DNA from 3 places in the Nocardia sp. CY15 genome. Region 2 is predicted to be linked to each of the others. Evidence: riboswitches for the same ligand, from Rfam matches in the RefSeq annotation. Region 2 holds a riboswitch; each other region holds the start of a gene.
What was found. Region 2 has a riboswitch for cobalamin ahead of metE (5-methyltetrahydropteroyltriglutamate--homocysteine S-methyltransferase). Riboswitches for the same ligand answer to the same signal wherever they lie in the genome.

Region 1: another riboswitch for cobalamin. It lies ahead of GVY39_RS14815 (CbtB-domain containing protein); the one in region 2 lies ahead of metE (5-methyltetrahydropteroyltriglutamate--homocysteine S-methyltransferase).
Region 3: another riboswitch for cobalamin. It lies ahead of GVY39_RS20755 (iron ABC transporter permease); the one in region 2 lies ahead of metE (5-methyltetrahydropteroyltriglutamate--homocysteine S-methyltransferase).

The regions. Positions count from the first base shown of each region.
Region 1 covers NZ_VUOT01000010.1:108,414-118,230, reverse strand. Annotated here, with positions in the region: gene GVY39_RS14850 (sensor histidine kinase) at 354-2,024, opposite strand; gene GVY39_RS14845 (TetR/AcrR family transcriptional regulator) at 2,290-2,910, opposite strand; gene GVY39_RS14840 (FMN-dependent NADH-azoreductase) at 3,018-3,665, shown strand; gene GVY39_RS14835 (multidrug efflux SMR transporter) at 3,667-3,987, shown strand; gene GVY39_RS14830 (OsmC family peroxiredoxin) at 4,139-4,579, shown strand; gene GVY39_RS14825 (hypothetical protein) at 4,648-5,130, opposite strand; gene GVY39_RS14820 (CbtA family protein) at 5,166-5,957, opposite strand; gene GVY39_RS14815 (CbtB-domain containing protein) at 5,948-6,142, opposite strand; cobalamin riboswitch at 6,173-6,325, opposite strand; gene mhuD (mycobilin-forming heme oxygenase MhuD) at 6,406-6,720, opposite strand; gene GVY39_RS14805 (alpha/beta fold hydrolase) at 6,779-7,525, shown strand; gene GVY39_RS14800 (A/G-specific adenine glycosylase) at 7,596-8,513, opposite strand; gene GVY39_RS14795 (carbonic anhydrase) at 8,604-9,227, shown strand; gene GVY39_RS14790 (hypothetical protein) at 9,351-9,817, shown strand, end outside.
Region 2 covers NZ_VUOT01000001.1:546,510-556,326, forward strand. Annotated here, with positions in the region: gene GVY39_RS02695 (pyruvate carboxylase) at 1-2,755, opposite strand, end outside; cobalamin riboswitch at 3,136-3,324, shown strand; gene metE (5-methyltetrahydropteroyltriglutamate--homocysteine S-methyltransferase) at 3,489-5,759, shown strand; gene GVY39_RS02705 (limonene-1,2-epoxide hydrolase family protein) at 6,124-6,495, opposite strand; gene GVY39_RS02710 (short-chain fatty acyl-CoA regulator family protein) at 6,863-8,284, shown strand; gene sigJ (RNA polymerase sigma factor SigJ) at 8,263-9,198, opposite strand; gene GVY39_RS02720 (MFS transporter) at 9,374-9,817, shown strand, end outside.
Region 3 covers NZ_VUOT01000019.1:103,367-113,183, reverse strand. Annotated here, with positions in the region: gene GVY39_RS20765 (TIR domain-containing protein) at 1-1,196, shown strand, start outside; gene GVY39_RS20760 (choice-of-anchor K domain-containing protein) at 2,090-2,650, shown strand; cobalamin riboswitch at 2,884-3,103, shown strand; gene GVY39_RS20755 (iron ABC transporter permease) at 3,213-4,265, shown strand; gene GVY39_RS20750 (ABC transporter ATP-binding protein) at 4,265-5,035, shown strand; gene GVY39_RS20745 (ABC transporter substrate-binding protein) at 5,036-6,046, shown strand; gene GVY39_RS20740 (D-alanyl-D-alanine carboxypeptidase family protein) at 6,425-7,339, shown strand; gene GVY39_RS20735 (TetR/AcrR family transcriptional regulator) at 7,551-8,273, opposite strand; gene GVY39_RS20730 (DUF2306 domain-containing protein) at 8,442-9,101, shown strand; gene GVY39_RS20725 (TetR/AcrR family transcriptional regulator) at 9,395-9,817, shown strand, end outside.

The DNA.
Region 1 (9,817 bases), on a different contig from region 2:
GAATGTTAACCAAATAATTGCTAACACTCGTTCGCGCCGCATCGGGAATGTTCGCTGAAAAATTGCTGTATCTCGTATATCGGGCGCGGCGGTGTCGGGCGGCCTTTGTGGAGATCGAGTGGGTGACGGGGCGTAGTTCTTCCTGCCTACCGGGGCTCTCGAGTCCGGATTCGTAGGCCACCAGTTGGGCGCCGTCCTGCGCATTCAGTTTCGCGAGGATACAGCTGACATGGTGCGGGCGATCGCGGGCTCATGTAGGGGCGTTTCCGATTTCGGCAGCTGTGAGGCCCTCGGCGACCGGGATTATCACGTCCCGCTCGCGGCCCTCCTGTGGGCCTGGTCGCGTCGCCCGGTCAGTGGCGCGGGTGAACGGCCGGTGTGCCGGGCAGTTCGGCCGCGTCGGCGGACCGTGCCCGTGAGACGCCCGGCGTCGGACGCGCCGGGGCTGTGGTGCCCCGATTCTCGGCGGCCGTGGTGGGCGCTGCCTCGGCGCCTGCCGCCGAGACGTCCGCCGCCGCGGTGCTCTGCTGCGGCGTACCCGATGCCGCGGAGTTATGCGACGGTCTCCCCCCTGACGCGGTCCTCTCCGTCGACGCGCCCGCGGTCGTTGCGTCGCGCCCGCGCGTTCCCGCTGACGCGGTGTTCTGCGCCGGTGCCCCCGGGAGGGCAGCCCCGGTCTCGTTCGCCGCGGATTCGGGAGCCCGTGTGGGCAGCCGGGCCGCGACCCGGAACCCGCCGCTGGGGCGCGGACCCGCGGTGAGTGCGCCGCCGAGTGCATGAGTGCGGTCCCGCATGCCGATGATCCCGTTGCCGCCGCTGGCGCCGGAGCGCGATGTGGCACCGGTGGGGCGGGTGTTGTCGACAGTGATGTCGACCGAGTCCGGGGTGTAGCGCACGGTCACCGTGGCGTCGGCGCCCGGTGCGTGCCGGAGCACGTTGGTCAGCGACTCCTGGATGATCCGGGCCGCCGCCCCGTCGATGACGCTGGGCAGCTGTTGCGGGGTGCCGAGTACGCGGGTCTCCACCGTCAACCCGGTGGCGCGGGGCCGCTGCAACAGGTCGTCCAGGTCGCCGATGCTCGGCGCCGGAGCGCGCGGGGCGGGTGGCGGCTGGACGGTGGCCGCGGCCTCCTCGGGGAGGTCGTTGTCGGTCGAAGCAGGCTGGGCCGGAGCCGAACTGCGATTGGTGCGGGGGGATCGGCGGGTCCGGCGGCGGCCGGTGTCCTCCGCGCTCGCCTCGGCCGCGAGGTGTTGCCCGTCGGGCTCCGCGGTTCCGGCGCGGATTGTGTGCTGCAGCGCGTGCACTTCGGCGAGAGCGTCGCGGCTGGCATTCTTGATCGCGGTGAGCGCCGTCTCGGCCTGCTCCGGGCGCTTGTCCAGCAGTTCCAGCGCCACCGACGACTGCATGTCGATCATCGACAAGCTGTGCGCGAGCACGTCGTGCAGCTCCCGCGCCATGGCGAGGCGCTCCTCGCCGGCTCGCCGCTCACGCTGCGCTTCCTCGTCTCGGCGGGCGGCCTCGGCGTGTTGCCCGCGCGCGAGGAGCGCGGCCTTGCGCTGCCGGATCGCCTCGGCCACCAGCAGCAACGCCGAAAGCCACGCCATCAGCGCGAATACCTGCCACGGGTCGGCAGGCCGCTCCAGCAGGGTGGGCAGCGGCCAGACCAGCGCGAGACAGCCCAGCAGGACGAGCGGGTAAGTCCACCAGCGGGATCCGGCGCTCGCGGCGGTGAGGAAGGCGATGACCAGCGAGACGAAGATCGGCCCGTACCCGTAGTCCCGGAAGAAATACGCCACGCACACGGCGAGCACCATGATCAGCACGGGCCCCGGCTGCGCACGCCGCCAGATCAGCGCTACCGGCCCGGCCAGCAGCAGGAGATACCCGAGGACGTCGAGGGAGTGCACTCCCGTCTGCCGCGTGTTCGCGAAGGTGCCTCCGACCAACTGAACCGCGGCCACGACGAGCGCGACTCCCCAGTCCAAGCCGACCGAGCTGCGATCCGTAATCCCTGCCACCCGCACCCACGTAGCCTATGCGGCCCGGCCCGGATTCACGTCTGCCTGAGAACGTATTTCGGGAGAATTGCGCCGATTCGGCGTCTGCGGTGCGCTCGACGGCTGTGCGCCGACGTCCGTCCGGCAGGTCTGGCCGTGCCGGCCGGTTACCTTGTTCTGTCCGGGGCGCGGTGATCTGGCTGATGCGCGAACGCGGCCTGGCGTGAGCCACGGCAGGGAATCGACACGGTTGGTGGGCATTGTCCGTCAACGATGTCGTTTCGCGGATCGGTCACGACGCTCGGCCGTCAGCGAGAACGGTTTCGGCGATTACGCGAAGGGCGTCAGTGATCTGTTCGCAGGTCAGGCCGCGCGAGCGTTGTTGCTGATAGACCTCGGCGGCCAGCGGCGCGAGGAGTGCGTCGACCATCGCGGCCGGCTCCCGAATCCCCGCTGCCGTCAACAGCGCTCGCACATGGGCATACCAGAATCCGTAGGCGCCGGTCGCGAAGCGCGCTCCGCCGATTTCCGCGCCCAGCACGAGATGCGCGTGCGCGTCGAGCAATTCGACCATCGCCGCGTAGAACGCGGCCAGCCTTCGCGCGGGAGGAGCTCCGGGCCCGAGCGGCGGCGGGCCGGAGAGCAGTCGCTCTTGCAGTGCCCGCTCATGCTCGTCGAGCAGGGCTACCGCGACCGACGTGGTATCCGGATAGCGCCGGTACAGGGTGCCCCTGCCGACGCCCGCGGCCTTCGCGATGTCGTCCATCGTCACCGCCCGTGGGTCCCGCGTGGCGAAGAGTTCCGCGGCGGCGGCGAGCACTTTGGCGCGGTTGCGTGCCGCGTCCGCGCGTTCGGGCGGGGCCGCCGACGGGTCCGGCCCGGTGGCGGCGAGCAGGTCGGATCGGGGTTCCATGCCCCGACTGTAGCGGACTGGGCAATAAGTGGACAACATGTCCACTTATATTCTATCGTCGATTTCGGATGATTCGGACAGCGTGTCCACTTACTCGGAGGTTGACCATGAGCACTCTGTTGCACCTCGACGCCAGCGCCCGGCGGCACTCGATCAGCCGGGAGTTGAGCGCCGCCTTCGCCGAGGCGTGGCGCGTACGCCATCCGGACAGCGACTACCGCTACCGCGACCTCGCGGCCGAGCCGGTGCCGTTCATCGGGGAGGCGTGGACGCAGCTGTGTGACGCGGTGCTCGCCTTGCCGAGCACGGACGCGCGTCGGATCGGTGAGTTGGTTCGTACCCCGCAGCAGGCCGCCGCGTGGGAGATCGTCGAGCCGCTGCTGGCGGAGTTGCTCTCGGCGGACGTGATCCTGATCGGAACCCCGATGTACAACTACTCGATCCCGGCCTCGCTCAAAGCATGGCTGGACCAGGTCACCTTTCCGCGAATGTCGCTGGAGCACCGAAGGTTCATCGTGACGAGCGCCCGTGGTGGCGCGTACTCGCCGGGCGCTCCCAAAGCGGCCTACGACTACCAGGAGCGCTTCCTGCGAGACTTCTTCGCAGGTCATTTCGCCGTCTCCGACACCGTGTTCGTACACGCGGAACTCGCCAATTCCCGCCAAGATCCGGTGCTTGCGAATCGGCGTGCCGAGCACGACGAGTCCTACGCCCGAGCGTTGGCGACCGTTCGGGATCTGGCCGGGGAGTACTGAGATGAACTGGGTAGTCCTCGCCGTCGCCGGTCTGGTGGAGATCGCTTGGTCGCAAAGCATCAAACCGACCGAGAACTTCACCAAACCGGTGCAGACCCTGATCTGCTTCGTTCTGGGGGCCGCCGCCGTGTACCTGCTGTCCCGGGCCATGCAGACGTTGCCGGTCGGCACCGCCTACGCGGTGTTCACCGGGATCGGCGCCCTCGGGGCGATCACCCTCGGTGTCCTCGTCCACAAGGATCCGCTCGGTGCGGGCCGCGTGCTGGCGCTCGCGTTGATCCTCGGCGGCATCGTGCTGGCCAGGCTCACCAATCCGGCGTGACGGCACGGATTCGCTTGGTGCGCCCGGGGTTTACCGGCGTGTGCGAGCGATGCGCCGACGCGCGAGTGATCGGCGAACCGGTAGGCCGGGGCGAGGCGGCCGGGGTAGGTTCGTGCTGAATCGTCAAACGATCATCGGCGAAAGGACCGTGATGCCCACACGTACCGCGCGTACTGCCTGGACCGGCACCCTGCAGGAGGGTTCGGGACAGGTCGAACTGGCCAGTTCGGGGGTCGGAAAGTACGACGTGTCGTTCCCCAAGCGTTCCGCGGAGGAGGCCGACGGCACCACCAGCCCGGAGGAGCTGATCGCGGCCGCGCACTCCTCCTGCTACGCGATGGCGCTCTCGGCGCAGATCGGCAATGCCGGTGGCACCCCGGAAAGCTTGGACGTCACGGCCGACGTGACGCTCGGCCCCGACCCGGCGGGCGGCTTCCGGATCACCGGGATCAAGTTGACCGTCCGCGGTCGCGTCTCCGGCATCGACGCCGACGCCTTCCAAGCCGCCGCCGAGGCCGCAAAGGCGGGGTGCCCGATCAGCAAGGCACTGGCCGGGGTCGACCACATCACCCTCGACGCCGCTCTCGACTAGTTCTCGCACCACCGCTTCGTGCCCCGCGCCTTCGGTCGGAGGAGCGGGGCACGAACGCGTGAGGGGAGTCAGCGCTTGCGGAAGTAGCGGCGGGCCGGGCGGGTGTAGAGGGCGGGTACGGCGATCAGCACCGCGATGACGTGGACGCTGCGGAGACTCGCGAGCGGCACGGACGCCGGTGACGCGTCCCGGAAGAGGTCGCGCAGTTCGTTGGCGGACATGGCCGCGGCAAGCGGTTCGACGATCAGTGACAACAGGCCGAATACGCCGATGCCGACGGCGATCAGCAGGCGGGCCCAGCGGTCGCCGCGGGTCATGCGCACCGCCACGACCAGCACCAGAAGGTAGATCGCCGTGCGCACCGCCAGTCCGGCGGCAATGGTCGTCCGGTCGGTTTCGGGGAAAGCGAGCGCGGCCCGCACGACGGCTTCGGCGATGCCCGCCGCCAAGGCGACCGCCAAGGCGGCGAACGCGACGCGAACGGGGCGCGGTGGCGCAGCGGGGTGGTCACGCGACGATGCGGGCCAGACGGAAAAGGCGGTGCCGGTCATGGGGCCGACACTGCCTCAGCGTTTCCGGACGCGAATCACTCCGCGGTAGCGACGGCTGCCCCTACGGCGGTATCGGTGCGCGTAGCGAACTCGGTGAGGGCCGCGAAGCCCAAGGCCAAGCAGGCCCACAGCGTCGCCGTCTCGGCCAGTGACGCCACCCGGAACTGCCACAGCAGGGTGGCCGGGAAGTCCGCGCCCACCTCGTTCACACCGGGAAGCAGGACATAGCCGAGCGCGGTCACCAGCACGAACGCCGCGACGCCGCCGATCAGCCGGAACGTGGGAAGTTGGGCGCGCAGCGCGGTGAACACCGCCACCGCCGTGCCGACCGCCACGATCCCCAGCAGCACCGCCGCCAGCCACAACAGGGTGCGCTCGTCGACGGTGTCCGGATCGCCCACCGCGGGCGGGTTCGCCGGGTACTTGAAGAACGGGACCGCGACGATCGCGGCCCATCCCGCCAGACCGAGCAGCAACGTGAGCCGCGGCCCGGACAGCGTGGTGTAGCGCCGCGCGAAATGTGCGACAGAGGCGAAGACGGCGCCGAGCGCGACCCCGGCCAGTCCGAGCGCGAGGAATTGGCCGAACTTCTGGCCGCCGCGGCTCACCAGCGGTTCTTCCTCGTCACCGTGGGAATGCCCGCCCGGGGATTCGGCATGCTCGCCGTGTGTGTGCCCGGCGGCGGAACCCGCTTCCTCGATGGCGATGGCGGCGTCGAGTTTTGGTTCGCCGACGAAGTAACCGACTGTCGCGGCCAGCAGTCCGGCGATGAGGCCGGCCAGCAGGCCACGAAGCAGCAGTGTTCGGAGCGAACCGATCAGTGGCACGGAAGCCCCAGCAGGTGGCGTCCGTCGTGCATCAGCTCGTGCAAATACATCCCGCTGCGCGAGATGAGGCCCTGGTCGAATCCGACCAGGTAGAGCGTGAGCAGTGCGAGAAGAACGACACCGACCGTGACGAGCACGGTGGCCAGGGAGTCGGTTGCCCGGCTGGGTGAATGCGCGATGGCCATTCGAGTCCTCCTTGGGATACGCGTCCCGTCGGGTGGTGGGCGCGACGGTGCCGGTGTCTGGCTTTCCGGCACCGGACTCGGTGCATGGAACACAGTGGCGCGACCGCTCCGGAATCTCACCGGAATTACCGCATCACCCTCGCGTTTGTCCTTCGAACTGTGACATCTCACCGACCTCGGCGTCAACAGTGTCCGGCACGGGCGTACCACGGTGCCGGGCGAGTCGCCGGGCAGGCGGACCTGCCCGGCACCGAGTATTCGGCTCAGTCCGCCGGATTCGCGTCCACGTCCAGCACGACCTCGAACTCGAGCAGGGACGCGCCCGTCGAGACCGGCTTCTGGCGCTCGCCCGCGTGCGCCTCGCGGGCGGGCCCGTCCCGCCAGGCCGCGAAGGACTCTTCCGAATCCCACTGGGTCACAACGAAGTACCGCTTCTCACCGGCGACCGGGCGCAGCAGCTGGAAGCCGAGGAAGCCGGGTGAGCCCTCGACCGCGTGCGCACGGTGGGCGAACCTCTTCTCCAGCTCGGGGCCGGCGCCCTCGGGAACCTCGATCGCGTTGATCTTCACAACAGCCATGCGTCCAAGCTAGCGGCTGACGCCCAGCAGATGCTCGGTGCCTCGTATTGTCGAACCGATGTTGCACGACGAAGGCGGAGCAGGCGCGCCGATCCTGCTGCTGCACGGACTGATGGGCAGCGCCCGCACTTGGCGCGATCACCTGGGCTGGCTGCGCGAATACGGTCACGTCTACACCTTCGACGCCGCCGGGCACGGCAGGGCGGCGCCTGCGGAACTGACGACCGAGGCATTCGTCGCCGACCTCGCCGCGGGCACCGCCGCGATCACCGAGCCGATGGTGGTGATCGGACATTCGATGGGCGCGCTGCACGGCTGGGTGTTCGCCGCGACGCACCCGGACCGGGTCCGGGCGCTGGTGATCGAGGACATCGCGCCGGATTTCACCGGACGCACCGCCGCCGGATGGGCGGCGATGATCGAGGCGTGGCCGCAGCCGTTTCCCGACGACGAGGCCGTGCTGGCCTTCTTCGGCCCGGTCGCCGGGCGGTACTTCCTGAACTCGTTCCAGCGCGGGCCGCGGGGATACCGGCTGCACGGTTCGGTCGCGACCTTCCGCGACATCTCCGAGGAGTGGGGTACGCGCGACTTCTGGCCGCAATGGCATGCGGTGCGAGTGCCCGCCTTGCTGCTGGAAGGCGAGCACAGCATCACTCCGCCGGGACAGATGCGGCAGATGGTCGCCGCGCATCCAGGCGCCGACTACGTCCTGGTCCTCGGCGCGGGACACCTCGTGCACGACGACCAACCGGAGTTCTACCGGGCCGAGGTCGAGCGGTTCCTGCGGCGCGTGCTCGGCGGCTAGGGGCGAAGCGACCGGCGACGAGTAGTTCGGCCGCGGGGCTGCGGCCGAACCGCTCGCGGGCGGTTCCAGCTCAGCTGTTCGCCACGGGGGTGCCGCCCTCGCCCGCCAAGGCGAACAAGCCGTCGGGCGTCTGTTCGATCAGGCCGTCCACCAGCAACGAGTCCAGCGCGCGGTCGCGCTGGCCCGGGTCGCGAGTCCAGGCCAGGTCCAGACGCATCCGCTCCACCGGTCCGGTGGCGTGGCGCAGGACGTCCAGCAGGCGACCGCGTGCTTGGCGGTCGGTGCCCTCGTATTTCTGGGTGCGGCGGACCACCTCGCTCACCGGTCTGCCAGCGGTGACCCACGCGCAGCTCAGCAGCGGGCAGCGCGAGCAATCGGGGGTGCGGGCGGTGCACACGGTCGCGCCCAGTTCCATCAGGGCCGCGGAGAACACGGCGGCGCGGTCGACCTGGAGCGGCAGCAGCGCTTCGGTTTCCGGCAGGTCCCGGGAGGACGGGTTGCCCGCTTCCGCGCGGCCGTGCACCGCCCTGGCAACCACACGGCGGACGTTGGTGTCCACCACCGGAACCCGTTGACCATAGGCGAAACAGGCGACGGCGCGCGCGGTGTAAGCGCCGATCCCCGGCAGACCGAGCAGCACGTCCACGTCGGCGGGCACTTCGTCACCGTGCTCGGCCGCCAGTACCGTGGCGCACTCGTGCAGCCGCAGCGCTCGACGCGGATAGCCCAGCTTGCCCCAGGCGCGCAGCACCTCGGCCTGTGCGGAGGCGGCCATCGCCGAGGGGACCGGCCAGCGCGCCACCCACTCCCGCCAGATCGGTTCGACCCGCACGACCGGGGTCTGCTGCAGCATGATCTCGCTCATCAGGATCTGCCACGCGGTGACGCCGGGCCGCCGCCACGGCAGATCACGCGCGGTCTCCCCGTACCAGTCCAGCAACGTGTCCGCGTCGATGCCCTTCGGCACGCCCTTCCGCACTGCCCTCACTATCCCTGTCCTACTGCCGCCAGGCGGTATTTGCCCACCTGTAACCAATCGAACTCGCTGGTAACGCAAGTGTTGTGCACAATGGTCGGTATGCCGGATTCCAACCCGATCAGTGCCTGGAAGTCCTTGCGTGAAGGCAACGAGCGTTTCGTCAGCGGTGCGCTGCTGCATCCTAGCCAGGGTGCCGCGCACCGGGCCAAGCTCGTCAGCGGCCAGCATCCGCAAGCGATCTTGTTCGGTTGCGGCGACTCCAGGGTCGCCGCCGAATTGATCTTCGACCAGGGCCTCGGCGACATGTTCGTGGTGCGCACCGCGGGCCATGTGGTCGACAGCTCGGTCCTCGGTTCGATCGAATACGGGGTGCAGGTGCTCAACGTGCCGCTCATCGTAGTGCTCGGGCACGACAGTTGCGGAGCCGTGAAGGCCACCATCGACGCGCTGGACGGCGGCGAGGTGCCGGGCGGGTTCATCCGCAGCGTGGTCGAGCGGGTCACGCCGTCCATTCTGATCGGACGACGCGAAGGCCTGTCCACCGTCGACGAGATCGAGGCCAGGCACGTCGTGGAGACCAGCCGCCTGCTCATGCAGCGGTCGATGATCATCTCCCAGGCGGTGGCGACCGGTGAGTGCGCCATCGCCTCCGTCACCTACAAGCTGGCCGAGGGCAAAGTGCAGTTGCACCGCGTCGTGGGCAACATCGGCGAGGAGGTCTGACCGGCGGCGCGCCCGCGATTCGCCCAGCGTGCCGGCGGAATGTACTCGTCGCTGCTGGGGGCGGGTGGCCGACACGCCGTGCCCCTGAGACGATGCGCCCGATTCTGCCCTTACCGTTGAGGCGTGCTGGAACCGAATGGACCGCTGCCACCGGAGATCTATTGGCGTCGCCGCGCGTTCGCCATCGGAGTTCTGGTGGTCGCGCTGGCGCTGGTGATCTGGGTCGTGCTCGCGGTCGCGCGCGGCGGTGACTCGCCCGGTGACACCAAGTCCGCCGGGTCCAGCTCGGTCGTGGCCAAGCCCGCCGACGCGGCGGCCAAGCCGTCGGGGGATTCCGGCGCGGCGAAGTCCTCCGCGGCGAGCACCAGCGCCGCAGCGGCGGGCCCTTGCCCGGACCAGTCGCTGGCGATCAAGGTGACCGTCGAGCAGCCCACCTACAAGACCGGTGAGCAGCCGGTGTTCGGCATCGTCATCACCAACATCTCGTCGGTGGCGTGCACCCGCGACATGGGCTCGGGTCTGCAACAGGTTTCGGTGCACACGCTCGACGGCCAGCGGCGCCTGTGGTCGAGCACCGACTGCTACCCCGA
Region 2 (9,817 bases):
GCCAGCCACCGGCAGGAGTGCCGAGTTCACCGCGCAGGAACCCGATCACCGAGTCCGGGATGTCGAAGCGGCCGGGGTCGGCGGCGAAGTCCTCGACCGAAACATCGGTGCCGACCAGCGCCAACGCCAGGTCGCCGACGACCTTCGAGGACGGGGTGACCTTCACCAAGCGGCCCAGCAGCCGGTCGGCTGCGGCGTATTTCGCCTCGACCTCCTCGAACCGGTCACCCAAGCCGAGCGCGATGGCCTGCTGACGCAGGTTGGACAACTGCCCGCCGGGGATCTCATGGGTGTAGACCCGGCCGGTAGGCGCGGGCAGCCCGGACTCGAACGGCGCGTACACCTTCCGCAGCGCTTCCCAGTACGGTTCCAGATCGCAGACGTTCTGCAGGTTCAACCCGGTGTCGTACTCGCTGTGCGCTGCCGCGGCGACGATCGCCGACAGCGCGGGCTGGCTGGTGGTGCCCGCCATCGCGGCGCTCGCGCCGTCGACCGCGTCGGCGCCGGCCTGCCAGGCGGCCAGGTAGGTGGCCAGCTGCCCGCCCGGGGTGTCGTGGGTGTGCACGTGCACCGGCAGATCGAAATTGCGGCGCAACGCGGTAACCAGTGTGGTCGCGGCGGGAGCGCGCAACAGTCCGGCCATGTCCTTGATCGCCAGCACGTGCGCGCCCGCGTCGACGATCTGCTCGGCCAGTTTCAGGTAGTAGTCCAGGGTGTAGAGCGATTCGTCCGGATTCGACAGGTCCCCGGTGTAGCTGATCGCCACTTCGGCGACGGCGGTGCCCGTTTCGCGCACCGCGTCGATGGCCGGGCGCATCTGGTCGACGTTGTTGAGGGCGTCGAAGATGCGGAAGATATCGATACCCGTCGCGGTCGCCTCGGACACGAACGCTCGGGTCACCGCCTCCGGGTACGGGGTGTAACCGACGGTGTTACGGCCACGCAGCAGCATCTGCAGGCAGATGTTGGGGATCGCCTCCCGCAACGCCGCCAACCGCTCCCATGGATCCTCGTACAGGAACCGCAACCCCACGTCGTAGGTCGCCCCACCCCAGCACTCCACCGACAACAACTCCGGGGTCAGCCGCGCCACATGCCCCGCCACACCCAGCAGGCCGTTGGTGCGCACGCGAGTGGCCAGCAGCGACTGGTGCGCGTCCCGGAACGTGGTGTCGGTGACGCCGACCGCCTTCTGCTCACGCAAAGCCCGAGCGAAACCCTCCGGTCCCAGCCGCAGCAGCCGCTGCCGGGAGCCGTCCGGCGGCGGTACGCTCAGATCGATCCCGGGCAGCTTTTCGTGCGGATACATCGTGGTCGGCCGCTCACCGTGCGGCTTGTTCACGGTGACATCCGCCAGGTAGTCGAGGATCTTGGTGCCGCGGTCGGCGGACCGGCGCAGCGTCAGCAGCTGCGGGCGCTCGTCGATGAACGAGGTGGTGACCCGGCCCGCCTTGAAGTCGGGATCGTCCAGTACCGCGAGCAGGAAGGGAATGTTGGTCGCCACACCGCGGATGCGGAATTCCGCCAGTGCCCGGCTCGCCCGCGCCACCGCCGCACCGAAGTCGCGGCCACGGCAGGTGAGCTTGACCAGCATGGAGTCGAAGTAGGCTCCGATCTCCGCACCCAGGTTCGCGCCGCCGTCGAGGCGGATACCCGCGCCACCCGGCGTGCGATAGGCGGTGATGCGCCCGGTGTCGGGACGGAAGCCGTTGGCCGGGTCCTCGGTGGTGATCCGGCACTGCAATGCCGCGCCCCGGATCGTCACCGCGTCCTGGCTCAGACCCAATTGCTCGAGCGTCTCCCCCGCGGCGATGCGCAGCTGCGACTGCACCAGGTCCACATCGGTGATCTCCTCGGTGACCGTGTGCTCCACCTGGATTCGCGGGTTCATCTCGATGAAGACGTGGTTGCCGCGCTCGTCCAGCAGGAATTCCACAGTGCCCGCGCACGAGTAACCGATCTGCCGGGCGAAGGCGACCGCGTCGTCGCAGATCCGTTCCCGCAGCGCGGGATCCAGATTCGGGGCAGGCGCGAGCTCGATCACCTTCTGATGCCTGCGCTGCACCGAACAGTCCCGCTCGAACAGGTGCATGACGTTGCCGTGCTGGTCGGCGAGGATCTGCACCTCGATATGGCGTGGGTTCACCACCGCCTGCTCCAGGAATACCGTCGGGTCACCGAACGCCGACTCCGCCTCCCGCGACGCCGCCTCGATCGACTCGCGCAGCTGCTCGGGAGCGGCGACCCGGCGCATGCCGCGCCCGCCGCCGCCCGCGACCGCCTTGACGAAGATCGGATACTCCAGCTCCCGCGACGCGGCCAGCAACTCCTCCACGTCCGACGAGGGCGCGCTCGAGCGCAGCACCGGCAGGCCTGCGGCCTTGGCGGCCTCGATGGCGCGCGCCTTGTTCCCCGCCAGCTCCAGCACCTCGGCCGACGGGCCGATGAAGGTGATGCCCTCGCGGGCGCAGGCCGCCGCCAGGTCCGGGTTCTCCGACAGGAACCCGTAGCCCGGATAGATCGCGTCCGCCCCCGCCGACTTGGCCGCCGCGATGATCGCCTCGATCGACAGGTAAGCCCGCACCGGATGGCCGGGCTCCCCGATCTGGTACGACTCCGCCGCCTTCAACCGGTGGACCGAATTGCGGTCCTCGTGGGGGAACACGGCGACCGTCCCGATGCCGAGTTCGTAAGCCGCGCGGAAGGCTCGAATGGCGATCTCGCCACGGTTGGCAACCAAGACTTTCGAGAACATTGAACTAAGGTACCCGGCTGCGTGAACCGCACCGACACGCAATCCCCCTTCGTAAACCTCTTCACAACGCCGACTAACACCGTTGCGAAGTTGCGTTCATCGCGCCGACACATGGGCGGCGCGCCGGCAACCGGTGTGCTGTCCGAACGCCGACTTCCGGCTCGGGGGGCGGTGGTGAAGGTTCGGGGTCGCAGCGTCCACCTCGTGCCCGAGCCGCTGATGTCCCGGCCATCGGCGCTCTGTCGCGGGCCGGTCGCCCCGCTCGGGCCCGCCGCGTCCTATGCTGAGGGGGCAGCTGGTTCACCGCAGTGCGACGAGATGGAGCCCCGACGTCGCGCGACGGAGTCGAGCCCGCCCGGGCGGCGACGTCACGGCGGGTGAGAGGGAACCCGGTGGGAATCCGGGACTGTCCCGCAGCGGTATGCAGGAACGACCGCCGTCACCAGGCACTGAGTTCAGCGGAGCCGGAAGGCTTCGCGACTCGGGAAGCGACGGCCAGTAGGTCGGCCATCGGGGAGCACCCCGGCGTATGCCGGTTCCCCGGCCGGTGCCCGCGAGTCCGAAGACCTGCCAGCCGTGCCGGGTACGCCGTACCCGGCGGCCACCGCCTCGTGGATTGGGCGTGCGGATCACCAGCTGACGTGTCGGGCTCCTCGCCGGGATATCACCGGCATGTCGCAGGTCTCCGCCTGCCCGTACGGCGATGGCTTCTCGTCCTCGGCAATGGAGAAACATCGTGACTGTTGCACAGCAAAAGCCGTTCACCGCAACGGTTCTCGGGCTACCGCGAGTGGGGCCCCGGCGTGAGCTCAAGCGGGCCACCGAAGCCTATTGGGCAGGTGGGATCGACGCCGGACAGTTGCACGCCGTAGCGCGCGACCTGCGGCAGGCCCAGCTCACCGGATTGCGATCCGCGAGACTGGACTCGATCCCGGTCGGCACGTTTTCCTACTACGACCAGATGCTCGACACCGCCGTCCTGCTCGGCGCGCTGCCCGCACGGGTCGCCGGGATCGCGGACCCGCTGGAACGCTACTTCGCCGCCGCGCGCGGCACCGACACTGTCGAGCCGCTGGAGATGACCAAGTGGTTCGACACCAACTATCACTACTTGGTTCCGGAGATCGGTCCGCAGACCGCGTTCTCGCTGCACCCGGACAAGCTGCTGGCGGAAGTGCGGGAATCGCTCGAGCTCGGCGTGCCCGCGCGGCCGGTGGTGATCGGCCCGATCACCTTCCTGAAGCTGGCCAAAGCGACCGGCGGACCCGCCCTCGCGCGGCTCATCGAGCTGCTGCCGCTGTATCGGGAACTGCTGCGCAGACTGGCCGTCGCCGGTGCTGAGTGGGTGCAGATCGACGAGCCGGTGCTGGTCACCGACCTCACGGCGGAGGAGATCGGCCTGGTGCAGATCACCTACGACGAACTCGCCGATGCCACCGATCGTCCGGCGATCCTGGTGGCGACCTATTTCGGGCAGCCGGATGCCGCGCTCACCGCGCTGGCGGGCACCGGTATAGAAGGAGTAGCCCTCGACTTCACCGCCGGGACCGACGTCTCCGCGGTGGCGTCCGTGCCCGCGCTGGCGGGCAAGCTGGTCGTCGCGGGGGTCGTGGACGGTCGCAACGTGTGGCGCACCGATCTCGACCGCGCCCTGGCCACCCTCGGTACGTTGCTGGGCTCGGCCGCGCACGTAGCGGTCTCGAGCTCGTGTTCGTTGCTGCACGTGCCCTACACCCTGGCGGCGGAGACACGCTTGGACGAGCGGCTACGGTCCTGGCTGGCGTTCGGGGCGGAGAAAGTGACCGAAGTGCGCCTGCTCGCGACGGGACTGAACGAAGGCACGGAGGCGATCGCGGCCGACTTGGCCGCGGCGCGTGCGGCGCTGGCCTCGCGGAGGTCGGATTCACGGCTGCACGATCCGCGGGTGCGCGCCAGGCTGGCCGCGCTCGGGCCGGACGCCACCCGCCGCGCTCCCGCCGAACAACGCCGGGAACTGCAACGGGACCGTTTGCGGCTGCCCGCGCTGCCGACCACGACGATCGGTTCCTACCCGCAGACCTCGGCTATCCGACAGGTACGAGCCGCGCTACGGAAGGGCGAGATCGACCAGGCCGAGTACGCGCGCCGGATGCGCGCCGAGATCGCCGACGTCATCGCGCTACAAGAGGAGCTGGGACTCGACGTGCTGGTGCACGGCGAGCCGGAGCGCAACGACATGGTGCAGTACTTCGCCGAGCAACTCGACGGGTTCGCGGCGACCGAACACGGGTGGGTGCAGTCCTATGGGACGCGCTGCGTGCGGCCGCCGATCCTGTTCGGAGACGTCGCGCGGCGCGAGCCGATGACCGTCGAGTGGATCGGTTACGCGCAGTCGCGCACCGACAAGCCGGTGAAAGGCATGCTGACCGGCCCGGTGACGATTCTGGCGTGGTCGTTCGTACGCGACGACCAGCCGCTCGGCGAGTCCGCCAGGCAGGTCGCGCTGGCGATCCGGGACGAGACCGTGGATCTGGAACAGGCGGGCATCCGGATCATCCAGGTCGACGAACCGGCGCTGCGTGAGCTGCTTCCGCTGCGCGCGGCCGATCAGGCCGCGTACCTGGAGTGGTCGGTGCGGTCGTTCCGGCTGGCGACCTCCGGGGTGTCCGACGCGACGCAGATCCACACCCACCTGTGCTACTCGGAATTCGGCGAGGTGATCGATGCGATCGCCGGGCTGGACGCCGATGTCACATCGATCGAGGCGGCGCGCTCCCACATGGAGGTACTCGACGACCTCAACGCGGCGGGGTTCGACCTCGGCGTAGGCCCCGGCGTGTACGACATCCACTCACCGCGGGTGCCGAGTGTGGACGAGCTCACCACGGCGCTGCGCGCGGCACTGAAGGCGGTTCCTGCCGAACGGCTCTGGGTGAATCCGGACTGCGGGTTGAAGACCAGGGGCCGCGTGGAGGTGGAAGCCGCGCTGCGCAACATGGTCGCCGCGGCGGCGGCCGTGCGGTGACCCTGCCCGCCTGATCGAAGATCGGTGCCCCCTTCCAGGATTCCGGGCGAGGAGCCTGACGAAGGGGGCACCGAACATCGACGGCCTCAGTCGGATTCCGGCTCCGGCCGTGGCGGCTGCCGCCGCCGCGAGGTGTACCGATCACACGGCTCTTCCCGCCGCGTCACCGGTAACTCCCGCGCCCGCGCCCGCATCCCCCGCCGCCACGCCGTATGACACCCCGAACAACGTTCCACCGGCTACCCCTCCTCACATGTCGACCACGACACCGTCTTTCCGGCTTACCTACTTCGACGCGCCCATCCTCCAATCGGTTCCCGCACCCGCGCCGTGTTTCGCCACAGACATCGGTGGCGGCCGAGCCTCACAGTCCGAAGGCCCGATTGATGGCGGCCATGTCGAAATAGTCGCGCCAGGTGGTGATGGCGCCGTCGGCGACTTCGAAGAAACCCATGACCGGGAGCGGGGTCGCGCGTCCGGCCGAGTGCAGGGTGTCGGTGCGCTCGTTCATCACCACGCCCCCTGCCGCGATCTGGTGGTGGATGTCGAAGTCGATGGAGTCGAAGGTGGTCAGGAAGCCCGCGATGAAATCGCGGATGGCGGTGCGGCCGACGATGGGTTCCATCGGGATGTTGTGGTACACGGCGTCCTCGGCGAAGTACGCGCTGATTCGATCCGGATCGGGGTCGGACCAGCTTCGGCACATCGCGCGCACGAGTTCGTCGGGATCGGGCATTCGCTTGACTCGCTTTCCTGCTACCGAAGGGCGGAGTGCCGCCGCCCTCGATTCAACCAAGCAATCGTTCGGTAGGGAAGGGGCGATCGACAGCCGCCCGCGCCTACGGGGACGTGCCCGGCAATAGGCGGTGATCCTGGACGAGAACTGAGGCCCCCCAACAGACGATCCCTTTCGCAGTCCGCGGCGCCCGTTCCAGGCACCGGGTGATCGAGGGTTTCGCGGCGGACGTGCGGAGCGAACGCCCCTCTCTTCGCACGCTACGCAGATCGGACACGATGCTGAACACCTCGAAAAATCGTATATTGGCGGGTAATAGCGCGCGTTCTTGCGATGATTGCGAATAATCGCAGCTACCATCGTGCAGGTGCGCAAGATGTATGCGGGCGCCCGGCTTCGGCGATTGCGTGAAGAGCGGAGAATGACTCAGGCGGCTCTGGCGAAATCGCTGGATCTGTCGCCGAGCTACCTCAACCAGCTCGAGCGCGACCAGCGCCCCCTCACCATTCCCGTACTGCTGAAACTCAATTCCACCTTCGACCTCGACGTCCAGTTCTTCGCCGCCGATTCGGACGCGCGCCTCGTGTCCGACCTGCACGAAGTGCTGGTGGACGCCGCGGGCGGGCACACCGCGCCGCTGACCGAGGTGGAGGAGCTGGCGACCCGGCAGCCGGAGGTCGCCAGGATCGTCGTCGCGATGCATCGCCGACTACGCGCCGCGACCGATCAGCTCGACCTGTTGTCGGCGCGAGTGTCCGCACCCGCGGGCGCGCCCGGGGTGCCCATGCCCTACGAGGACGTGCGCGACTTCTTCTATGACCACCACAACCACATACCGCAGCTCGACATCGCCGCCGAGCAGCTGTTCGAGAACCACGGGCTGACCATCGGCTCGCTCGATCGCCAGCTCGCCCGGATCGCCGAGGAACGCGCCGGAGTCACCGTTCTGGTGCGCGGCGACGGCGCCGACCCGAACGTCCCGAAACGGCACTACGACCCGGCGAGCCGGACGCTCACGCTGGCCCGGCGGTTGCGGCCCGGCCAGCGCGCCTTCCAGATCGCCACCACGCTCGGTTTGCTGCTCTACGGGGCCGAGCTGGATGCCGTACTGGCCGAGACCCCTTCGCTCAGTGGCGAATCCCGCACGCTCGCGCGCATCGGACTCGCCAATTACTTCGCGGGCGCGCTGGTGCTGCCGTACGGGCGATTCCTGCGCTCGGCAGAGGAGCTGCGCTACGACATCGACCTGCTCGGCCTGCGTTTCGAGGTCGGCTTCGAAACCATCTGCCATCGGCTCAGCACCTTGCAGCGGCAGGGGCAGCGCGGGGTCCCGTTCTTCTTCGTCCGCACCGATCGCGCGGGCAACATCTCCAAACGTCAGTCCGCCACCGCGTTCCATTTCTCCCGGGTCGGCGGCAGTTGCCCGCTGTGGGTGGTGCACGAAGCCTTCTCGCATCCCGGCCGCATCCTCACCCAGGTGGCGGAGATGCCGGACGGCCGCCGCTATCTCTGGGTCGCCCGTACCGCGGCGGTCGCGCCGCACGGGTTCGGCGCGGCGGCGAAGAATTTCGCGATCGGACTCGGCTGCGACATCGAATACGCCGACCGCCTGGTGTATTCGGCCGGGTTGCCACTGGACGACCCGGCCGCCGCGGTCCCGATCGGCGCGGGCTGCAAGGTGTGCGAGCGTCCCGCGTGCCCGCAGCGCGCCTTCCCGCACATCGGCAGCCCGTTGGCAGTAGCCGAGCACACCAGCACCGACCTGCCCTATCCACGGCTCGGGCGCTGACCGGTACCGATCCTGGTGAGCTTGTCCGGGTTGGTCACGGCGTAGATCGCCCCGATCCGCTCGGTGGGCACGTCGATGTCGAGCACGACCACCGCGAACGGCGCGCCCGCGGAGAAGATCAGCACGGCCGCGTCGCCGTTGACGAAGCGGTATGCGACACCGAGATCGGGCACGTGACGGCGCACGGCCGGGCTGACGATCAGGCGAGCGACCTTGTCCCTGCCGTAGATCGGCCGCAGCGCGGCCTGCTGCTTTCCGCCGCCGTCGGACCAGAACGCTACGTCCGGCGCGAGCAGTTCCAGCAGTCCGGCAAGATCACCGTCGAGCTGTGCGGCGAGGAGCTTCTCGGTCACCCGCCGCTGCGTGTGCGGATCGGCCCGCCACCGTGGCCGCCGAGCGTGCACATGCTCCCTTGCGCGATGCGCGAGCTGGCGAATCGAGGCGGGCGCGCGGCCGAGGATCTCGGCGATGTCGGCGTGCGGATAGCCGAACACCTCGTGCAGCACGAACACCGCGCGCTCCAGCGGGGTCAGCGTCTCCAGCACGACGAGCACGGCCATGGACACCGACTCGGCGCGCAGCGCGCCCTGCGCCGCGTCTTCGACGAGATGTCCGCTCGCCCCGTCGGTGACCAGCGGTTCGGGCAGCCACGGGCCGACGTAGGTCTCCCTCCGCCGATTGATCGCCGCCCGCCGGGCCAGCGCGTGGTTGACCGCGACGCGCACCAGATACGCCCGGGAATGCCGGATTTCGGCACCGCCGTCGCGTAGGCGCGCGGCCCAGGACAGCCAGGTCTCCTGCAACACGTCCTCGGTGTCGGCGACACTGCCGAGCATGGAGTAGACCATCGAGAAGAGCAACTCCCTGTGGTCGGCGAACACACGTGTGGCGGCTTCGTCCGCGGTCTCGGTCATCGGTCTCCTCCGGTCTCACGGATAGGAGCGCGGCAGCGCCGCGTTCTGTGACGTGCGTGCCCGAATTGTGATCTGCCTCTCGCCTGCGCGTCGCCGTGTCACATCCACCGGATGCCGTCGCTCTCGGTTCGCAACGGAGGACAAGGTTCGTCCGTCTCGAGAGAGGAAAATAGGAGTGCGCGCACCCACCGAAACACCGTCGTCCTTGGCGACCCGCCGCGGCAAACTCTTGCTGGCACTGCTGTGCACGGTGGCCTTCCTGGATTTCGTGGACGGTTCCATCGTCAACGTCGCGCTGCCGACCATTCAGCGCGAACTCGGCATGTCGGTGCCCACGCTGCAGTGGCTCACCAGCGGATACCTGCTCACCTACGGCGGATTGCTGCTGCTCGGCGGCAGGCTGGCCGATCTGCTCGGACGCCGCCGCGTCCTGATCGCGGGCACCGTGATCATCGGTCTGTCCTCCGCGCTCGGCGGACTGGCCGACAGTAGCGGCCCGCTGATCGGGGCTCGATTCGCCCAGGGGATCGGCGCCGCGCTGATGCTGCCTGCCGCACTGTCGATTCTCACCACCAGTTTCCGGGAGGGCTCCGATCGCCACACCGCCGTCGGAGTCTGG
Region 3 (9,817 bases), on a different contig from region 2:
GGTTCAACGGTTTCGCCACCTCCGGTCCGGCCTGCGGTGTCGTCTCCGTCGACGAGGGGCTCCGATTCTCCGCCCACGGCGATGGCGCGGCCGGAAATACTGTTCTCCGAAAAAGCTCGGCATACGACGGGCTGGCGCTGAGCACCGACGAGTCGAAAATCGCGGTCGTTCAAGCCGAGTTGCCGATCGAAGTGCTCTCGAGTAAGGGCGCCTCCAACCAACCCTGGGGGATGCGGCAGATGCCCCTGCCCGAGACGACGACCGCGCTGGGCGCGCTCCGCGTGATCAAAGGATACGACCATGTGCGGATAGTGCGGCCCGACGGCAAGGTACAGAACTGGCGCGACGAGAAGGCGGGCACTGTGCTCGCCGTGCACCCCGCGGGCAAGGAGATTCTCGCCGATTTCCTCGGGCCGGGAACCCGTGCGATCCTGATCACCGAGACCGGAAAAATCGGCGACGCCGACAACTTCTGCGCCGTGCGACCTGCGAAGTACGTTCCGGCTCCGGGTTTCCAGACATCCAAGAAGTCGGCCCGACAGGCGCTGCTGGTAGCCGCGGGGCCACGTGGCACGATCGACTGCCACAGCGGAAAACTCGTGGACGCGATCCCGCCCGACCGAGTCGTCGACTACGGCATCGACGACGACCGCGGCCGCATCCTCTGGCGCGACGAAGCAGGACGACTGCAGATCACCGGATGGGACGGCGATTCCTCCGACGTCCGCACCACGCCCGCACCCGTGGAGGTCAGCAGGCCGGGCGCGCGCGTCTCGGTGTCGGACTCGCTGATCGCGGGAATCGCCGAAGGCGAGGGGCTGCTGCGCATCTACCGGTCCGCCTCCGGCGGCTGGCAACAGCAGACGACTATTCCCGTGACAGTGCAACGTATCGTCGGCCTCGCCCTGGCCGATCACGGCACCCTCGCAGTCGTGGTGGCCGAGGATTCGACCTTCGAGATCTTCGACATCGCGACCGGTCGCCGCCTCATGACCAGTCGCCAATCAATAGACACCACCATGCATCCGCAAAGAATCGCGCTGTACGAATCGGATGGCTTCATCACCATCCTGCTGTATCGAAAGGATGAGTTGACTTCGCAGCGCGCCGTCGAGATCCCGATCACGGTTCCGCTGCTGATCGACCAGCTGTGTACCGCGTACTCGGCGCCTGCTTGCTCCGGTGCTGGAGGGTGAGGATGAACTCCGACATAGACGTCTTCCTGTCCTACGCGCGCAAGGCAGATGAGGACATCGCTCCCGCACTGCAACAAGGCCTGGAGACGCCCGGCCAAACCATGGAGCAGCGCCCCGCGGGTATTCCGCGACCGTACCGAGCCCTCCGCCCGCACTATCTGACCAGCTTTCGCCGACCTCGTGAGTCTTGTTCGCGCCACCGCAACGGGCGTCAGTCGCGGTATATCGCTACGTGAGCGCCGGCGGCGGTTCCGATGCTGAAAGGACCTGCACACGCGGCCGCGCCATGACCTGATGGACTGAACGAACCGCTCCATGAGCCGCTGTAAGGACCGAAGGCCATCAACGGGAAGGCATTCGGCACACCGTGCAAGCCGAAGCAGTCGACGATCAGGGCGTACTCCCTGCCGGCCGGGGCGTCGTGATCATGACATGTCGCCGTCGCACTGGTCAGCTCCCGCGTGATGACGCAGTCCTGTGGCGCGGCCTGAGCCGTCCCGGAACCGGCTACCGCCGCAACGCCCAGACCCAGCACCGCGGCGGCCGCAACTCGTGCGGTGGCGACTATCGGTCTTCTCATTCGAATCCCTCTCGGTGGAGATCGCTCCAAGCGTGGTCCGGCGACTTTCGGTTTCCTGCACGAGGTTGTTACGACGGACCGACTCGCCGACTACCGCGATCAGGGCCGGACCGGTCGCAGCGCAGGATGTGGGTCCAGACCGTTGCCCGGCGGACGGGCAACGGGACGTTGCGGGTCGGTTGCCTTGCCTGCCGACGAGTAGCGTTGACTCGCAGACGATTTCGATGACAAGTTGCCTCCGTGGAGGGATGATGGAGTCTCGTTGGATAGACAGATCATCCGGTGAGATCCGGGTCCAGGGAGGGTTTCTGTCGTGGGCAAAGTCAGCACCAAAGGGGAATGGACGCGTGTCAGCGTCGACGAGACACAGTTCGAAGGTCTGAGAAAACCTGGCGTCGCATCCAGCAGCGGCATCAGATCCAGCATCAGGTGGGGCAGCGCGCAGGACAGCGAGAAGAGCGGTTATGACTTCACGGGTCTCACCGACGTCGATGCCCGCCTGGACGGCAAGGATTTCAATCTCGGCATCTTCGCGCACTACAACCGCCGAATCCACCTCGAGCACACGCAGTTCCGGGTGTACCTGAAGGTCACGGTGGACTTCCAGGACGAGGGGTTCGACCACACCTTCACACTGCGTTTCCGCCATAACGAGACGGCCAACCAGCCTGGCGACGTGTCCGACGTGGTCAAACTGCCCGTAGTCCACGAGAACGACATCGTGTACATCGACGACACCGAATACAAGGTGTCGATCACGGGTTTCTTGGATCAGACCGGGCAGGTGATCCCGCAGTTCCAGAATCCCGAGGGCAGAACCAAAAGAGTCTGGCTCGTTGCCCGGTTCGAGCCGACGGATGAGCCGGGCTCCTGACCCCAGCACCGATCCCGCCGACGCAGGACCTCACCGCCGTGCGGCGAAAACAGGCACGGCGGTCCGGCTCAGCAGGGGCTACGAGCGCGTGAACCGGCCCGCCATTCTCGCGCGCAGCGACCGGACACGGGTAGCCGAGCACCCGACCGGAGTTCGGATGCACAGCCCAGCGCCCGCGGCGCGCGCTCCGGGCCGGTAATCGAGGCGACGGCGTCCCGCGGGCGGCTCGAATGCTACTGTGACCGAGCGCTGGTTGCCGCTCGTCCCCCGGACGGGCGGCTCGTAAGAGGGAATCCGGTGGGAATCCGGAGCTGCCCCGCAGCGGTATGTGGAAACGACCGCGGTCATCAGCACTGGGCTCCGAGCCCGGGAAGCGACCGCCAGTAGGCGAGGCCGAAGGTTCCGGTGTCACGTCCACGAGCCCGAAGACCTGCCCGCGTGGCCGAGCCGATGGCGCGGCCTTCTGTCGACTCCGAGGGAGCGGTTGACGAGGTATGGGTCCTGTGGTGCTCGCCTGCCCGCGCACATCCGATTTCGAGACGGTGTGGGTAGAGCTGGACCGATGAGAAGTGTCGAGAGGCGCCGGCTGTCGGTCGCCGTGCTGGTCCCCAGCCTGATCACGGCGCTGGCAGTGGCCTGCGTGCTCGCTCTGGCGCTGGGCGCGGCTCATATCCCCTGGCGTGACACGGTCTGGTTCCTCTGGGCCGAACTCACCGGCGGGACGGTGGTCGCCGCCGACGTCGCCAACTATCGGATCGTCGTCGATTCCCGGCTGCCCCGCGTACTCTTGGCGGCCCTGGTCGGAGCCGGTCTCGGCGGGGTCGGACTGCTCGTACAGGCTATGGTCCGCAACGCGCTCGCCGACCCATACGTCCTCGGGATCTCCTCGGGTGCGTCGGTGGGCGCTACCGCAGTCGTACTCTTCGGGGTCTTCGGCGCGCTCGGTATCTACGCGCTGTCGACCGCCGCCTTCGCCGGGGCGCTGGGCGCCACGGTGCTCGTCTATCTGATGGCGCGTTCGGCCTCTGGGCTGGTGCCGCTGCGCCTGGTGCTCACCGGTACCGCCATCGGCTACGGCTTCTCCGCGGCGACGACGGTGCTGGTATTCCTTGCCCCGCACGGGGATGCCGCCCGTTCCGTGATGTTCTGGCTGCTCGGGAGTCTGGCCGGGACAACCTGGCGAATGGTGCCACTGGTCGCCGGGGTTGCGGCGATCGGACTGGCGGTCATCGCCGTGTACGCGCGACACCTCGACGCACTGTCGATGGGAGACGAGGTCGGCGCCGCTCTCGGGATGAACGCCTCCCGGTTCCGGCTGCTCCTGTTCGTCGTCTCCGCCGCGATGACGGGATGTTTCGTTGCGGTTTGCGGGGCGATCGGCTTCGTCGGACTGGTGGTTCCGCATATCGCCAGACTGCTGGTGGGCGCCGGCCACCGGCGCCTCACCATCGTGACACCGCTACTGGGCGCCGTGTTCCTGGTGACCGCGGACCTGTTGGCGCGGACACTCTTACCACCGCAGGAGTTACCCCTGGGCGCGATCACCGCGGCGGTGGGGGTTCCCGTGTTCGTTCTGTTGATGCGACGCCGCGGCGCACTGGTGGAGCACGGCTGATGCGGGTCGACTACGAGAATGTCACGGTCGAGTTCGACGGCACGACGGTCGTCGAGGCGGTGACCTTGGCCGCCGCGCCAGGAGAGTTCATCGGCATCGTGGGCCCGAACGGCAGCGGTAAGTCCACCCTGCTGCGTTGCCTCTACCGCGCACTGTCGCCGACGACGGGACGAGTCCTGGTCGGCAGTACGGATATCGCGGCGATCAGCATGCGCGAGAACGCCCGTCAGGTAGCGGCGCTCACCCAGGATACGACTACTCCGTTCGACTTCACCGCCGCCGAGGTCGTCGCCACCGGACGACTACCGCATACCGCGCTGCTGCGGGGCACGCACCGACGCGACCGGGGGATCTGTTCCGCGGCGATGGCGACGGCCGATATCGGGCATCTCGCGTCGCGCGGATTCCTGTCGCTGTCGGGCGGTGAGCGCCAGCGTGTTCTGATCGCGCGGGCGCTTGCCCAGCAGCCGCGCGTTCTGGTCCTGGACGAGCCGACCAATCACCTCGATGTCCATCACCAGTACAGCGTTCTGTCCGCGGCGCGAGATCTGGGCATCACCGTGGTGGCGGCGCTGCACGACCTCAATCTGGCCGCCCAGCACTGCGACCGGATCTTCGTCCTGCACGCGGGCCGGCTCGTGTGTTCGGGCCCCCCGAACGAGGTGATCACCACCGAGGTGATCACCCGTTGGTTCTCGATCGGCGGCCATATCGTCAGCCACCCCCGGCTGGGCGTCCCGCAGATCATCTTCGACCAGAAGGAACGATAGATGAGGTCATCCCCGGTGATCACGGCAATTGCTGTCACGTGCGTACTCGTCACGGCAGCTTGCGGCGCCGAGGTGCAGCAGGCCCCGAGGAACGTGAGCGGTCAGTCGGTGACGGTCACCAACTGCGGCGCTCCGCTCACCGTCGACGGTGTCCCCGAGCGGGTGATCACCAACGACACGGGGATCACCGAGATGATGTTGGCCCTCGGTTTGGCCGATCGGCTGGTCGGCTACACCAGCTACCCCGGTAAGGAACGCGACATCGCCACCTCACCGTGGCAGGCCGACTTCGAACGCGTGCCGCCGCTCGGTGACGCCTTCACCCGCGAAGTCGTCCAGGCCGCCGCCCCCGATTTCGTCTTCGCCGGCTGGAACTACGGATTCAAGGAGTCCACGGGTATGACCCCGGAATGGGTGCGGTCGATCGGGGCGGTGCCGTACCAGTTGACCGAGGCATGCCGACAGCCCGGAACGAATCGCCGCGGGGTTATGGAACCGCTCGACGCCCTGTACACAGACCTGACCAACCTGGGCGAGATCTTCGATGTGCGCGAGAAGGCGGGCGAACTGGTCTCCCGATACCAGGAACAGGTCGCCGTAGCCGCCGACAGTGCACCGGCCGGACAGCAACCGGTCCGGGTCTTCCTGTTCGACAGCGCGACACCGGAACCGTTCACCTCGGGCCGTACCGCCGCACCGTCGCAGATCATCCGCGAAGCGGGTGGCGCCAATATCTTCGACGATTTGAACGATTCGTGGACCACGACCTCGTGGGAGGCCGCGGCACAGCGGGATCCGCAGGCGATCGTGATCGTCGACTACGGCGCGGGCCCGGAGAACTCGGTGCAAGCGAAGATCGAGCAATTGCGCGCCCATCCGCTGATGGCCGGAACAGCGGCTGTCCGCGAGAACAACATCATCGCGTTGCCCTACGCCGCGTTGGTCGAAAGTCCACGCAACCCCCAGGCCGTCGTCACAATAGCCGGGTTCCTCCGTTCCAAAGGATACTGAGCATCGCTGATCACTTGTACCCGGCAGCGGCGTACAGCTTTCCGGGCGGAATTCTCCGATCGGACGTGATGATCACGCCGCAACCGATGAACATCGTGCAGGTTGCGTCATCGAAACCGACCCTGCCGTCACCGCCGCTGGATTCGGCTGAGCCCTGATCACCTCGGTGCTGACCGAGATCGGGCCGGTCCACATCGAGGCACCCCGAGACACGAACTCGTCGTTCGATCCGGTGATGCCGCTGGGCGAGCGGTCGCCGCGAGAGGTGCCGGGCGCAGAGCATCCTTGATTAGCTAACTGCATGCTGTACTGGAGCAACGCCATAATGCAGACGGTGAAATCCCGCTGATCGGCAGAGACACACGGCAGAATGCGGCTATGCACACATTTGCTAGATTGTTGCAGGCCACTGTCGCCGGAGCGCTGGTCGTGGTAGCCGGTCATGGAGTCGCGCCCGCGCCTGCCGCGAGCGAGACCCATATTCAATTACCCTGGCCGACCCCTGAGCCGGAGGCAGTGCAGGCGTCGGGAGCAGCGCTGGCAGAGGGAATCACCGGCACGGTGCTGTGGTCGCGACAGCCGAACATCCCGGTCCCGATAGCCAGTATCACCAAGGTGATGACGGCACTGGTAGTGATCAACTCCGGCGACCTCGACCGGGGCATTACCGTGCCGCAGGAGATCATCGCCTACTGCACCAAGTACGACGGAAGCAACGCGGGCCTGGTCCCCGGTGAAGTGCTCACCGCGCGACAACTCCTGTACGCGATGCTGCTGCCGTCCGGCTGCGACGCCGCCTATACCCTTGCCGAGGCCTACGGGCCCGGCCAAGACGGCTTCCTCGCCAGAATGAACGACACCGCGCGTCACATGCGCTTGGCAGGGACACATTTCACCGACCCCAGCGGGCTGCCCGCCCCCACCGACCACTCCACCTACTCCACACCAGCGGACCTGGTGGCCCTCGGCCTGCGCGCGATGAGCACGCCAGTGTTCCGAGAGATCGTCGGGTCGAAGAGCTATCACCTGCCCGCAGGCCCGAACAACCGGGCACACCTCTGGCAGACCACGAATCTGCTGCTGCGCGACTATCCCGGCACCATCGGCATCAAAACCGGATACACCGACGCCGCGGGAACCTGCCTGCTGTTCGAAACGGTCAGGGCGGGAATACCGCTGATCGGTGTAGTCCTGCACAGCTCGCCCGACAGCGACGTCGCCGCCAAGAACGACGCCGAGCGCATGCTGAACTGGGCCTACGACCCGATCCTGAGCCTGCTGCCGATCGATTGACACCGAACGCGGCAGACCGGCCAACCGCACCGCACACCAGAATGATTCGCCGCGACAAATACGACCGGGTGGCGCCACGAGGGACCCGCACGCCACGAGCACCTGGGTGATCGAAATTCGCAATCAGATGTCACCCAGGTTCTCGATCTGAATCAACCCGAGGGTGTGCCTGGCCATGATCACCGCCTGGCGCGAGTCCGCGGTGTTCGAATCAGGCCAGATAGGCGGCGATGCCGTCGAGCAGCTTGCCGAGGCCGAACTCGAACACGCCCCCGGCGACGGCACGCGTACCAGGGTCGCCGCCTGCTCCTGCGGTCAGAATGGCCATCAGTGCCGGGTACCGCGCGGGCTGCCCGTAGCGCTGGACCATCTCCGGGTCGAGTATGGGGCCGACGTACCCCGCTGCCCCGCGGCCCAGTGCCGGGTCGATCTCCAGGCGCGCAACACCGCTGACGAAAGCGTTGACGGAGAAGACTACATCGCCGATGGCCTCCGGTGGCAGCGCGGTATCGAGGAGAGCGCTCATCGCGGCCTCTCCCCATGCGGCCTCATTCGGGCCCATCCAGCGATTGCTCGCACCGACCGCCAATATCCAAGGGTGGCGTAGATACATCTCACGGGTTCGGCGCGCCCAGTGTTCGAGAGCTGCCCGCCAGTCACCCATGGGCAGGTCGAGCCGTTCGGCCATGGCTGTATCGAGCATGAGGGCGACGAGGTCGTCCTTGCTCGGCACATGCCGGTACAGCGACATGGTGGCCGAGCCGAGTTCGGTGGCGACCCGTTGCATCGACAGCGCGCCGATCCCGTCCGCGTCCGCGATGGCGATGGCCGCCTCGACGATGCGATCCAGGGTCAACGCCGGCCGTCGGCCGCGGCCGGAACGTTCAGTGCCCGACCACAGCAGTCGCGCCACGCGCGGTAGTTCCTCGGCCACTTCGCTCCTCACGCCTTCGTATTGCGTATGCACTACGCTATTGCGTATAAACTACGCAATAGTATCGTCCTCGCGATCTACGGGTGGTCCACTATGGCAATACCGACTAGTCCTCCGAAATCACCTGCGCCGAAACCACATCGGCGATCATGGTGGCAGCGCCCCTGGATGGGGCCGCTGCTGGTACTGACGTTCGCCTTCGTCGCTTTCTCCCTGCCGCCATATCTGACGCTGGATCCGACCCGGTCGCGGGTCCCCGACCCGGGATTCGCGCCGCACTACCCACTGCTCGTCGTGCACGTAGTGTGTGGGTCGATCGCCATCCTCGTTTGCGGATTCCAGGTCTGGCCGTGGTTTCGGCGCAAGCATCCCGTTTCACATCGGCGGTTGGGTCGCTGGTACGTCATCGCCGGTGTGCTACCCGCAGGGCTCGCCGGACTGGTGATCGGTGCGACCAGCCCCTTCGGTCCGGTCGCCCGGGTCGGCAACGTCATGCTTGCGACGTTGTGGCTCATCACCACCCTCACCGGCTGGCGCATGGCCCGGCGCCGCCGATTCGCCGAGCATCGCCGCTGGATGATCCGCAGCTTCGCGCTCACCCTGTCCATCATGCTCAACCGGGTACTCGGCGTAGCGCTGCTGCTCATCCTGAGTCCCCAGCTGAACAGCACCTTTCATGGCGACGAGGAGCTACTCACGCAGACGATCGCAGGCATCGGCACTTGGCTCGGTTGGACGCTGTCACTGCTGACCGCCGAATGGTGGATCGAACGCGGACAGCGGGTGCAGAAGACCCGACCCGCGCCCGAAAGAGCTCGAGCCATGTGAATTGCCGCGACGAACACGTCCGCAAGCTGGTTTCGGAGCTCCGGCCGGTTATCTGATCATGCGCGGGAGTGGCTGTCCTACAGGAGCTCTCACAATGCGGCGTTCTGGCGCTGTGCCGAATGGGCGGGTAAAGTGATCGTTGTACTCTAGCTCGAGCACCCCCGATGCGGCGGCACCACACACAGCAGGAGGAACAGGATGTTCGTCTCCGAAGACCTGATCGCAGCCGGTGGACAGCCAGGTTGGAAGTCGATGGCCCGCAACTCGCAGAGCCGGTCATGACGAGCCCCGATGTGGCCGTGGTGCGCCCCTTGCGGCCGGATAAGCGGGCTTCCATCTTGCGGGGAGCACGTACGGTGTTCTGCCGCGACGGCTACACCCGCGCCTCCATCGACGCCATCGCAGGCGAGTCCGCGGTGTCGACGCGCACTATCTATAAGCACTTCGCCGATAAGAAGCAGCTGTTCACCGCGGTGATTGTCGATAGTGCCGCGCATGCCCGTACCAGTCGATGTGCTGCGATCGATCACCATCTGGGCAACGTCGGGGATGTCGAGGCGGACCTGATCGCACTCGGCCGCGCCTTCGTCGTCGGTGGCGACGAGGATCATTTCGCGCTCGTCCGCCAAATCCGCGCCGAGGCAGACCATATCCCGGGCGAGATACTCGATGCCTGGCTCGACACCGGCCCTCGGCCGGTCCATGCCGCGCTGGCC